Regions from separate parts of the Amycolatopsis sp. NBC_00348 genome, predicted to be linked through region 1. Evidence: riboswitches for the same ligand, from Rfam matches in the RefSeq annotation. Region 1 holds a riboswitch; each other region holds the start of a gene.
The links. A riboswitch is a leader RNA that binds a small molecule or an ion and turns the genes downstream of it on or off. The one in region 1 is predicted to bind S-adenosylmethionine.

Region 1 (3,551 bases):
CGCTCGGCGGCGCGCTCACGCAGTTCCTCGACTGGCGCTGGTCGCTCTACATCAACGTGCCGCTCGCCGTCGTGGCCGGGCTGGGCGCCTGGTTCGCCGTGCCGGCCACGGCCGGGCACCGCGACACCAAGCTGGACTGGACCAGTGCGCTGCTCAGCTGCGGCGGCGTCGTCGTGCTGGTGCACGCGCTGTCCGAAGCGGCGACGCTGGGCTGGAACTCGTTGTGGGTACTGGGTTTCCTCGCGCTCGCGGTGGTGCTGCTCGGCGCGTTCGTCAGCCGGCAGGCCCGCCACCCGCACCCGCTGCTGCCGCTCGCGGTGGTGCGTGACCGCGCCCGCGCCGTCGCGTACCTGACCGTCGGGACCGCGTCGTTCGGCGCGTTCGGGATGTTCCTGTTCCTGACGTATCAGCTGCAGGTGGTGATGGGCTACGGCGCGCTCGCCGCGGCGCTGGCGTTCCTGCCGACGCTGGGCGCGAACCTCTTCGCCTCGACGCAGCTGTCGGGACGGTTGCTGGCCCGCTTCGGCCCGCGTCCGCTGCTGGCGGGCGGGCTCTTCGTGCTGGCGGGCGGGTTGCTGCTGGCCACCCGGTTGACGCCGGACTCGTCGTACGCCGCGGTGATCCTGCCGATGCAACTGCTGCTGGGCCTGGGCGCCGGGCTGTGCATGCCGGTGGTGCTGAACGTCGCGACCCGCGACGTCGGCGCGCGGGACGCGGGCGCCGCGTCGGCCTTCGTGACGACGTCGCAGCAGGTCGGCGCGTCACTGGGGACGGCGACGCTGAACACGATCGCCACCGCGGCGGCGGCCGGGCTCACGACGTCGACGGCGATCGTCCACGGCTACACAACAGCCGCGGCCTGGGCGGCGGCCCTCGTCGCCATAGCCGCGCTCACCGCACTCCTGCTCCTCCCACGCGGCACCCGCTGAAAGCCGTGAAGGCCTCCTTCCCGGCCATAAGAGCCGGTAAGGAGGCCTTCACGGACGTTCGGGGTCAGGCTGCGGCGACGCCCTGGGGGCCGCGCGCGGTGTGCGTGACGTGGCCGCCGCGCTCGGCGACCCACGCCAGCGCGGCGTCGGCCCGCTCGCCGCGGACGCCGAGGCGGAACCGGCCGACCGGGGTGTCGCCGATCCGGGTCAGGCCGCCGCCGATGGTGGCGAACTCGACGTCGAAGCGGCCCGCGGCCTCGGGCAGCAGCGCGCCGACCGAAGCGAAGCCGACCAGCACGACGTCGACCGAGCGGTCGTAGCGCGAGGACTGCGAGCGGGTGGTCTCGATGGCGGGCAGCAGCGCCTGCGCGGTGCGGCTGGCCGGGTTCGAGATCAGGTCGAGCACGGAGCCACGCTCGACGACGGTGCCGTCTTCGAGCACCGCGACGTCGTCGCACACCCGGCGGACGACGCTCGCGTCCGGCGTCGTGATCACGATGGTGACACCCAGTTCGGCGCGGGCCCGGTCGAGCACGGTGAGCACCGCGCCGGCCTCCTCCGGGTCGATCCCGGCGGTCGGGTCGTCGGCGAGCAGCACCGCGGGGGCCGCGGCCAGCGCCTTCGCGACGGCGACGCGGCGGAGCTGCCCCTCGGTGAGCTCGCCCGGACGCTGCGCGGCGCGCGGGGTCAGGCCGACGAGGTCGAGCAGCGAGCCGACCTTGCTGCGGCGCTGCGGGCCGTCGACGCCCAGCTGCTCCAGCGGGGACGCGATGTTGCCGGCGATGGTGCGCTCGGCGATCAGCTCCGGCTTGGTGCCGACGACGCCGAGCTGGCGGCGGATCTCGCGGAGCCGGCGGCCGTCGAGGGTGCCGGTGTTGAGGCCGTCGAGCCGGACGACACCGCGGTCCGGCCGCTCCTGCAGCGCGATGCACCGGGCGAGGACGGACTTGCCGGAACCGGCCGGGCCGACGACGCCGAACAGTGAGCCGGCCTGGACGTCGACGCTCACGTCCCGCAGCGCGACGACCGGATTTCCGTTGAGGGCAAAGGACTTGGACAGGTTTTCGACGGTGATCACGAAGGCTCCAGAAAACGGGGCGCGCAGATAAGCGCGTCCGGCCGCAAGCGAATGTCCGTCCTCTATGGACGGTGCATGAAGAAGAGGTGTGACGGGTCGAGCAAGCTCAGTTGGAGCGTCGACATGCGGTCACGGAGCGGCGACCCTCGTCGACAACGCGGCGTTTGGTCAGCAGCAGCGGGCGAGCAACCCTCTTCATCGGGACGGCCTCCATCGGTCCTGGCGGTAGCACCTGCCCTGCGGAGGGTGGTTGCTGCGACTTCGGCGAGCCAGGTCTCTCAGTCGCTCGGGATGGACGTACTGAGTAAAACCGATCCCGAGGAGCGAAAGCAAGCCTGTTGGGCCAGATCACACGACTGGAGGTGTCCGAATCGCGGGAACAGCACTCAGGAAGACTTATTTCGCCGCGACGCGCACGCTCCGGCGTCGGCGGGCACCGTCAGTTCCACTGAGGACGCGTCACCGGACGGCGGCGAGCCGGGCGAAGTCGTGCACGTCCAGCTGCTCACCGCGGGTCTTCGGGTCGATCCCGGCGGCCACCAGCAGCTCGCCGGCCCGCTCGGCCGACCCCGCCCAGCCGGCGAGCGCGGCGCGGAGGGTCTTCCTGCGTTGTGAGAACGCGGCGTCCACGAGACCGAACAGCCGATCCCGGTCCTCGGACGCCGGCGTCTCCCCGCGCTCGAACGCGACGAGCGCGGAATCGACGTTGGGTACCGGCCAGAACACCGAGCGTGGCACGGCGGCGACCTTGCGCGCCGGGCCGTACCAGGCGAGCTTGACGCTCGGGACGCCGTAGATCCGGCTGCCCGGGCCCGCGGCCATCCGGTCGGCGACCTCGGTCTGGACCATCACGAGGCCGGACTTGAGGGAGGGCACCTCGGCGAGCAGGTGCAGCACGACCGGCACGGCGACGTTGTAGGGCAGGTTGGCCACGAGCGCGGTGGGCGCGGCGGGCAGGTCGGCGTTCGAGACGCGCATGGCGTCGGCCTCGAGGACGTCCAGCCGGCCCGCGACGTCCGGCCCGCGTTCGGCGACGGTCTTCGGCAGCCGTTCGGCGAGCTTGCGATCGATCTCGACGGCCACGACCCGCGCCCCGGCGGCGAGCAGCCCGAGAGTCAGGGACCCGAGCCCGGGCCCGACCTCGAGGACGACGTCGTCCGGCCCGAGGTGCGCGAGGTCGACGATCCGCCGCACGGTGTTGGGATCGTGCACGAAGTTCTGCCCGAGCTTCTTGGTCGGCCGCACGTCCAGCTCGGCCGCCAGCCCGCGGATCTCGGCAGGTCCCAACAGTTCAACCACCGGACGAGCCTACCCAGGACAACCCGGCCCCCTCTGCACGCCCGCCCGGAGTCCCACACCCCAGCGGGTCGACCCACGTACCCGGCCAGTCGACCCACGTACCTGGACGGTCGACTCGCGTACCTGGACGGTCGGCTCGCGTACCCAGACGGTCGGCTCGCATACCCAGACGGTCGGCTCGCGTGATCAGCAGGCCGACACGCGTGATCAGCAGGCCGACACGCGTGATTGAGCGGTCAACACGC
Region 2 (3,551 bases), 3.9 Mb from region 1:
GAGCCCGGGCGAGCGGGTCGACCTGCCCGGACTCGCGCTCGACGTGCTCGGGCCGCGGTACGTGCCGTCGCGGTCGGCCGGCCAGCAGGACGGCACGACGATCAACAACAGCTCGGTCGTCCTGCGGGCGGAAACGGCCGCCGGCCGGGTGCTGATGACGGGTGACGTCGAACTGGCGGCCCAGTCGGACCTGCTGGCCGATGTCGGAGACCTGAAAGCGGAGGTGCTCAAGGTGCCCCACCACGGCTCGCGGTACTCGCTGCCGGCCTTCCTCGCCGCGGTGGCGCCGCGCGCGGCGCTCATCAGCGTCGGCGCGGGCAACACCTACGGCCACCCGAGCAAGTCCACAGTGGACACTCTGACGGCGTTGGGCGCCTTGGTGACCCGGACCGACGTCGACGGCGACACAGCTGTGGTCCCGGACCCGTCAGGCCCGGCGATAGCCCGCCGGGGCGAACCGCGCGGCCCGCCTCACCGCTGACTTCCGTTGCCCGGCAACGCGTTCCCGCCGGGGCGCGCGTGGCTAGCCCCGGCGGGGAGACGTCAGTAGCCGAGGGCCTTGTTCACGGCCGCGGCCGAAGCCGGCACGGTCGCCTTGGGGCCGACGTGGTTCTCGATGGCGTCGAGGGTCTTGAGGCCGTCGCCGGTGATGAGGAGCACCGTCTCGGCGTCCGGGTCCAGCTTGCCCGTCTCGATGAGCTTCTTCGCCGTGGCGACGGTGACCCCGCCGGCCGTCTCGGTGAAGATGCCCTCGGTGCGGGCCAGCAGCCGGATGCCTTCGACGACCTCTTCGTCGGTGACGTCCTCGATCGAGCCGCCGGTGCGGTTGACGATGTCGAGCACGTACGGGCCGTCGGCCGGGTTGCCGATCGCCAGCGAGCGGGCGATGGTGTCCGGCTTCACCGGCTGGACGACGTCCTGGCCGGCGCGGAACGCGGCCGAGACCGGCGAGCAGCCGGTGGCCTGGGCGCCGAACACCTTGTACGGGCTGGCGTCCACCAGGCCGAGCTGGCCCAGCTCGCGGAATCCCTTGTCCACCTTGGTGAGCTGTGAACCGGAGGCGATCGGCACGACGATCTGCGGCGGGATCCGCCAGCCGAGCTGCTCGGCGACCTCGAAGGCGAGTGTCTTCGAGCCTTCGGAGTAGTACGGGCGGACGTTGACGTTCACGAAGGCCCAGCTCGGGTGCTCACCGGCCAGTTCGGTGGCGAGCCGGTTGACGTCGTCGTAGTTGCCGTCGACGGCGATCAGGTCACCGTCGTACACCGCGGTGGTGAGGATCTTGGCGCGCTCGAGGGACTTGGGGATCAGCACGACCGACTTCCAGCCCGCGCGCGCCGCCGCGGCGGCGACGGCGTTGGCCAGGTTGCCGGTCGAGGGACAGGCGAGCACCTCGAAGCCGAACTCGCGGGCCGCGGCCAGCGCGACGGCGACCACGCGGTCCTTGAACGAGTGCGTCGGGTTGCCGGTGTCGTCCTTGACCCACAGGCGCTTGAGGCCGAGCTCCTTGGCCAGGCGGTCGGCGCGGATCAGCCGCGTCGAGCCGGGCTCGGTGTTCGGGATCTCTTCGATGTTGGACGGAACCGGGAGGAGCTTCTTGTAGCGCCAGATGTTCTTGGGGCCGGCCTCGATGTCTTCGCGGCGGACGCGGCCGAAGTCGTAGGCGACCTCGAGCGGCGAGAAGTCTTCGGCGGAGACGAACTCGGGGGCGAGCGGCTGCCGGTGGCCCTCTTCCTTCGACACCAGTTCGACGGCCGGTCCGAGATCCGGGGTCTTGGTGGTGGAGGTCGTGCCGAGGGTTGCGGTCATCGCGAGGTTCCTTCCTCATCTGCCCCGCCGAAGCGGGCCGGAATTGGCACCGTGGTCGTCAGCTATCCCGCGATCGCGGGATGACAGGCTGTACGCCGGTTGCCGGGGCTTCGTCGGGCCGTTCCCTCTGCCCCTCTGGATGAGCGGTATTCAGTTGTCGGAGCGCGCGAGAAAGCGCGCCGCCTCCAGGACACCGTACGACATGGCACTCGGGCCGTGCCATGGTGGCCGCTCGACATCACCGGAGCGGGCGCACGAAGCAGCAAGTGAGAAGATTCCCGGGTGACCGCGCAAGCCACCGCCCCGGCCCCGCTCCACCTGGTCCTGGGTGAGGAAGAACTGCTGATCGAGCGGGCCGTCCGCGAGACGCTGGCCGCGTCCCGCGCGATCGACGCGACGGCCGAGCTGACGCGGGCCCGGGTGTCCGATCTCACAGCTCCCGAGCTGGCCGAACTCGTCAGCCCGTCGCTGTTCAGCGAAGGCCGGGTGATCGTCCTCGAGTCGGCGCAGGACATCTCGCAGGAGCTGGCCGACGCCGTGACGTCGTACCTGAAGGACCCGGCGGCCGGGATCGTGCTCGTCGTCGTGCACACCGGCGGCGGGCGCAGCAAGGCGGGCAAGACGCTCCCGGCGGTGCTGAAGAAGGCCGGCGCCGAGGTGACGGAGTGCCCGAAGCTGACCAAGCCCGCCGAGCGGGAGCAGTTCGTGCGCCACGAGGTGCGCCGGGCCGGCGGCAAGATCGACCCGGCCGGGGTCGCGGCGCTCATCGACGCCGTGGGCTCCGACCTGCGGGAACTCTCCTCGGCCGCGATGCAGCTCGTCGCGGACGCCGGCGGGGCGGTCGACGCGGACGCGGTCCACCGCTACCACCGCGGCCGCGCCGACGTGACCGGGTTCGCGGTGGCCGAGAAGGCGGTGAGCGGTGACCGCGCGGCCGCCCTGGAGTCGCTGCGCTGGGCGATGCAGCTCGGCGTCCCGTACGTCCTGGTCGCCGACGCGCTGGCCGACGCGGTCCGCACGATCGCCCGCGTCTCCGGCGCGGGCCGCGGCAACCCGAACCAGCTGGCCGGGGAGCTGGGCATGCCGCCGTGGAAGGTCCGCAAGGCCCAGGGCCAGTCCCGCGGCTGGAACCAGGACGGCCTCGCCACGGCGATGCGGGTGGTCGCCCGGCTGAACGCCGAGGTCAAGGGCGTCGCGGCGGACCCGGGTTACGCGCTGGAACGCGCGGTCCTGCAGGTGGCGGCGGCCAAGGGCGACCGCTGAACATGAAGAAAGCCCCGGCCGGGGCCGGGGCTTCTCCAGAGATCAGCTCGCTCAGAGCGAGTTGACGCGCTTCGCGAGCGCCGACTTCTTGTTGGCGGCCTGGTTGGCGTGGATGACGCCCTTCGAGACGGCCTTGTCCAGCTTCTGGGCGGCGTCGCGCTGCAGCTCGACGGCCTTGGCCTTGTCACCGGAGTCAGCGGCTTCGCGGACCTTGCGGATCGCGGTCTTCACCGAGGACCGGATCGCCTGGTTGCGCTGACGCGCCTTCTCGTTCGTGGTGATGCGCTTGATCTGCGACTTGATGTTGGCCATGAGGCGCTCCTGCTTTCACTCGGTGAGATTCGCCGCCGCGCTGGTGTGGCCCCGCTGAAGCGGGTTTCCTCCATGACGGAATGCCGCACGGCAACGAGCAACAACTTTAACAGCCCGGCCCCGGCCCGCCGCGAGCGCGTCCGGCCGGGCGTGGATCACCGGGAGTA
Region 3 (3,551 bases), 4.2 Mb from region 1:
ACACTGCTCCAGGGCGCGACCCTCGGCCCGCTCGCGCGCTGGCTCGGGCTGTCGAAGAAGTCCGAGGCGTACGAGATCGACGTCGACTCCGCACCACTGGACGAGCTGGGCGCCGAGCTGCTGCAGGTCCGCATCCAGCCGGGCTCGAAGCTGCACGGCGTCTACCTCTCGGAGCTGCGCTTGCCGGTGGGCGCGACGGTGAGCCTGGTCGTGCGCGCGGGCTCGGGCTTCACACCGCAGAAGACGAGCCGCCTGCAGGAGCACGACCAGCTCCTGGTGGTCACGACAGCCACGGCCCGCGACGACGCCGAGCGCCGGCTGCGCGCGGTGGACCGCGCCGGCCGCCTGGCCCGCTGGCGCGGCGAGTCGGGCATCTGACGCGGTTCGCGGTTTGCCGGCTGGTGCCCGCTCTGTCTCGCGGCGATGTCGCTCGCTGGGGTGGTTGGTGATCGAGTCGGGCCGCTGGGTCGCGCGGGTCGTGGCTGATCGGATGCTCGATCTTGCCGGTGTGTCGCCCGCGTCGGTTTGCTTGAGGTGAGCGGGGCTGATCGCAGGTTGCTTGCTCGGGCCACCGTGCCGTCTGCGTCGGCTTTGCGGTGAGCGGGGCCGATCGCGGGTTGCCTGCTTGGCCACTGTGCGGTCCGCTGGGGTCGCCGGCGCTGCGAGTCGGACCGCTGGCTCGTTCGCGGGTTGGGCGGAACCGTGTCCGCTCGGCTCGGCATCGCCGCCGGGCTGTCCGCGTCGGTTTGCTTGAGGTGAGCGGCGTCGATCGCGGGTTGCCCGCTTGGCCACCGTGCCGTCTGCTGCGCTCGGCGGTCGCGAGCCCGGCCGGCCGCGAGTTGTCCACATCCACTCCAGTTGTCCACAGATTTCCGGCGCGCACGTTTTTGCAGGTCAGCGGCGGTAGACTGGACAGGGGACGCCCCCCAGGGAGTGGTGGGGGCTGCGTTCGGGGCGGCCCGTTGTCCGGTGCCTGTCCGCTCTTCGCGTCGACCTGGTGATCTTTTCCCGTGAGGGTGAGTGATCCTCACAAAAACCTCACCTGATCTTCCCTGCGTTCCCTCTTTTGGCTTACTCTGCGCTCCATTAATTACCTCGAATGGGTGAACGTAGAGCCAAAGGAGTACGCCGGGTGACGAAGCGATACGTGCGTGGGGCCGGGCTGGTCGCGGGGATCGTCCTGGGTGTGGGGCTCGCCGCCGCTCCGGGGGCGGCCGCTGAGGTGGGGCCCTTTCCGGTGCTGGCGCTGCCGTTCAAGGCCGGCCAGCAGGTGTACTCCGCCGGCATCCACTCCGACGATGGCAGCACCGGCGTCGAGAACGCCCTCGACCTCAGCCCGGCCGACAAGACCGTGCGGGCGCCGCTGGCCGGGACCGTGCACCTGCAGCACTGCGCGGGCGGTGACTGGGTGACCATCGACCACGCCGGCGGGTGGCGCACCGGGTACTACCACATGGAAGGCATCAAGGTCACCGACGGTGAGCAGGTCGAGGCCGGCGACGTGCTCGGCTCGACCGGCAACGCCCTGCCGTGTGGTGGCAGCAGCACCGGGGCCCACGTGCACTTCACACTGTGGACACTGCCGGACGCGGCCGACTGGGACGGTCTCGCCTACAGCCAGGTCTCGACCACCGTCGCGGCGGCGCACGGTGAGCCGATCGACGGGAAGACGTTGGGCGGCTGGCTGTTCACGGCGGGCGCGGACCAGTACGCCGGCACCGCGACGCACCTCTCGGACCACGCCGTGACGCAGCTCCCGGGCCGTTTCCGCGCGAAGATCTGACGCTTCTCCATTCCTGCTCGACTTGTGGTCGGTGTCTCAGAATGTGCGGTGGGGGCTGGTCGTCACGCCGATTCTCGGTTACCTTTTGAATCAGGTCATGAGTGCCAGCGTCAAGCCCCGGCTTGCTGGCCGGCAACCCTCCTACCGCGGTGGGGTGCCCCGGGTGAAGACCGGGCCGGTCGCGCCGTGCGACCGGCAAGCGCGGGCCCCTCGCCGGGGCCCCCCGGAACGCCGAGGAGGCTAACGATGACTCTCGCCATCGACCGCACCAGCACACAGACCCAGGAAACCCTTGCGTCCCAAGGGATCCCCACGGTCGCTGGTGCCTCGCTGCGAGTTCCGCTCGTCACCGGCGGAGACATCGGCTACGCCAATCTCGACCACGCGGCCAGCGCGCCCTGTCTCGACGCCGTCCGCGTGGCCGTCGACGAGTTCCTGCCCTGGTACGCGAGCGTCCACCGCGGCGCGGGCTTCGCCTCGCAGGTCTCGACCAAGCTCTACGAGCGCACCCGCGCCACGCTGCGCAGCTTCGTCGGCGCGCGCCGGACCGACACGGTCGTGTTCACCCGCAACACCACCGACTCCTTCAACCTGCTCGCCCGCAGCCTCCCGCCGCGCACCGCGGTGATCGTGTTCGACACCGAGCACCACGCCGCGCTGCTGCCGTGGCAGGGGCCGAACGTCCGGCGCCTGCCGACCCCGCGCACCCGGCTCGCGGCGGTGTCCGCTGTGGACGAAGCCCTCGCGGAATCCCCGCAGGGGCCGCGTTTGGTGGTCCTCACCGGAGCGTCCAATGTGACCGGTGAGCTGCTTCCGGTGGCGGAGATCGCCGCGGTGGCCCGCCGGCACGGCGCCCGCATCGCCCTCGACGCCGCCCAGCTCGCGCCGCACCGCAGGATCGCCATGCAGGACCTGGACGTCGACTACGTCGCCCTCTCCGGCCACAAGCTGTACGCGCCCTTCGGTGCGGGCGCGCTGATCGGCCGCGCCGACTGGCTGCGCGCCGCCCGGCCCTACCTCGCCGGCGGCGGCGCGACCAAGCTCGTCACCGAGGACGCCGTCGTCTGGAACACCGGCCCGGAGCGGCACGAAGCCGGTTCGCCCAACACCGTCGGCGTGTACGCGCTCGGCGTCGCCTGCGAAACCCTGAGCCGCAACTGGGCCGCCGTCGAAGCGCACGAGCAGGCCCTGCTCGTGCGGCTGCGCAGGGGCCTCGAAGGCATCCCGGGCTGCTCCGAGCTGCGGCTGTTCGACGCGCCGGTCGACCGCGTCGGCACGGTCAGCTTCGTCGTCGCCGGCTTCGACCCCGGCTGGCTCGCGGCGGTTCTCTCGGCGGAGTACGGCATCGGCGTCCGCGACGGCGCCTTTTGCGCCCACATCGCGGCCAAGCGCCTGATCGGCGTCACCGGCGGCGAAGGGCAGCAGGCGGTGCGCGTCAGCCTCGGCCTGGGCAGCACCGAGGAGCACGTGGATCGCGTGCTGCTGGCGCTGCGCCAGATCGTCGCCCGCGGCGCGCGCTGGGGGTACACGAAGGCGGGTGGCCGCTGGGCCCCGGTCGGCGACCCGCGGGAGCTGCCGCCGTTCTGCTGAGCGTTAGCCTGGGCCGATGGGGCGGCAGTGGATTCCGTTGGCGTTGCTGGGTTTCGCGGAACTGGTCCTGGTGACGGCCGAACTGTTCCACCGGTCGGCCGTCACCGCGGAACTGACGGCGCGGTTGCCGCCGGCGACCGCCGGCTACGTGGGCCTGTTCGGCTTGACTATCGACGGT

Region 2: it holds a riboswitch for S-adenosylmethionine, as region 1 does, so the genes downstream of both, thrC (threonine synthase) here and OHS58_RS31045 (methionine ABC transporter ATP-binding protein) in region 1, are expected to answer to the same signal.
Region 3: it holds a riboswitch for S-adenosylmethionine, as region 1 does, so the genes downstream of both, OHS58_RS03010 (aminotransferase class V-fold PLP-dependent enzyme) here and OHS58_RS31045 (methionine ABC transporter ATP-binding protein) in region 1, are expected to answer to the same signal.

The regions. Positions count from the first base shown of each region.
Region 1 covers NZ_CP107994.1:7,111,028-7,114,578, forward strand. Annotated here, with positions in the region: gene OHS58_RS31040 (DHA2 family efflux MFS transporter permease subunit) at 1-929, shown strand, start outside; gene OHS58_RS31045 (methionine ABC transporter ATP-binding protein) at 994-2,007, opposite strand; SAM riboswitch class I at 2,215-2,305, opposite strand; gene rsmA (16S rRNA (adenine(1518)-N(6)/adenine(1519)-N(6))-dimethyltransferase RsmA) at 2,467-3,306, opposite strand.
Region 2 covers NZ_CP107994.1:284,784-288,334, forward strand. Annotated here, with positions in the region: gene OHS58_RS01205 (ComEC/Rec2 family competence protein) at 1-481, shown strand, start outside; gene thrC (threonine synthase) at 544-1,809, opposite strand; SAM riboswitch class I at 1,822-1,955, opposite strand; gene holA (DNA polymerase III subunit delta) at 2,092-3,072, shown strand; gene rpsT (30S ribosomal protein S20) at 3,124-3,384, opposite strand.
Region 3 covers NZ_CP107994.1:626,841-630,391, forward strand. Annotated here, with positions in the region: gene OHS58_RS03000 (potassium/proton antiporter) at 1-378, shown strand, start outside; gene OHS58_RS03005 (M23 family metallopeptidase) at 1,133-1,783, shown strand; SAM riboswitch class IV at 1,877-1,991, shown strand; gene OHS58_RS03010 (aminotransferase class V-fold PLP-dependent enzyme) at 2,030-3,373, shown strand; gene OHS58_RS03015 (hypothetical protein) at 3,390-3,551, shown strand, end outside.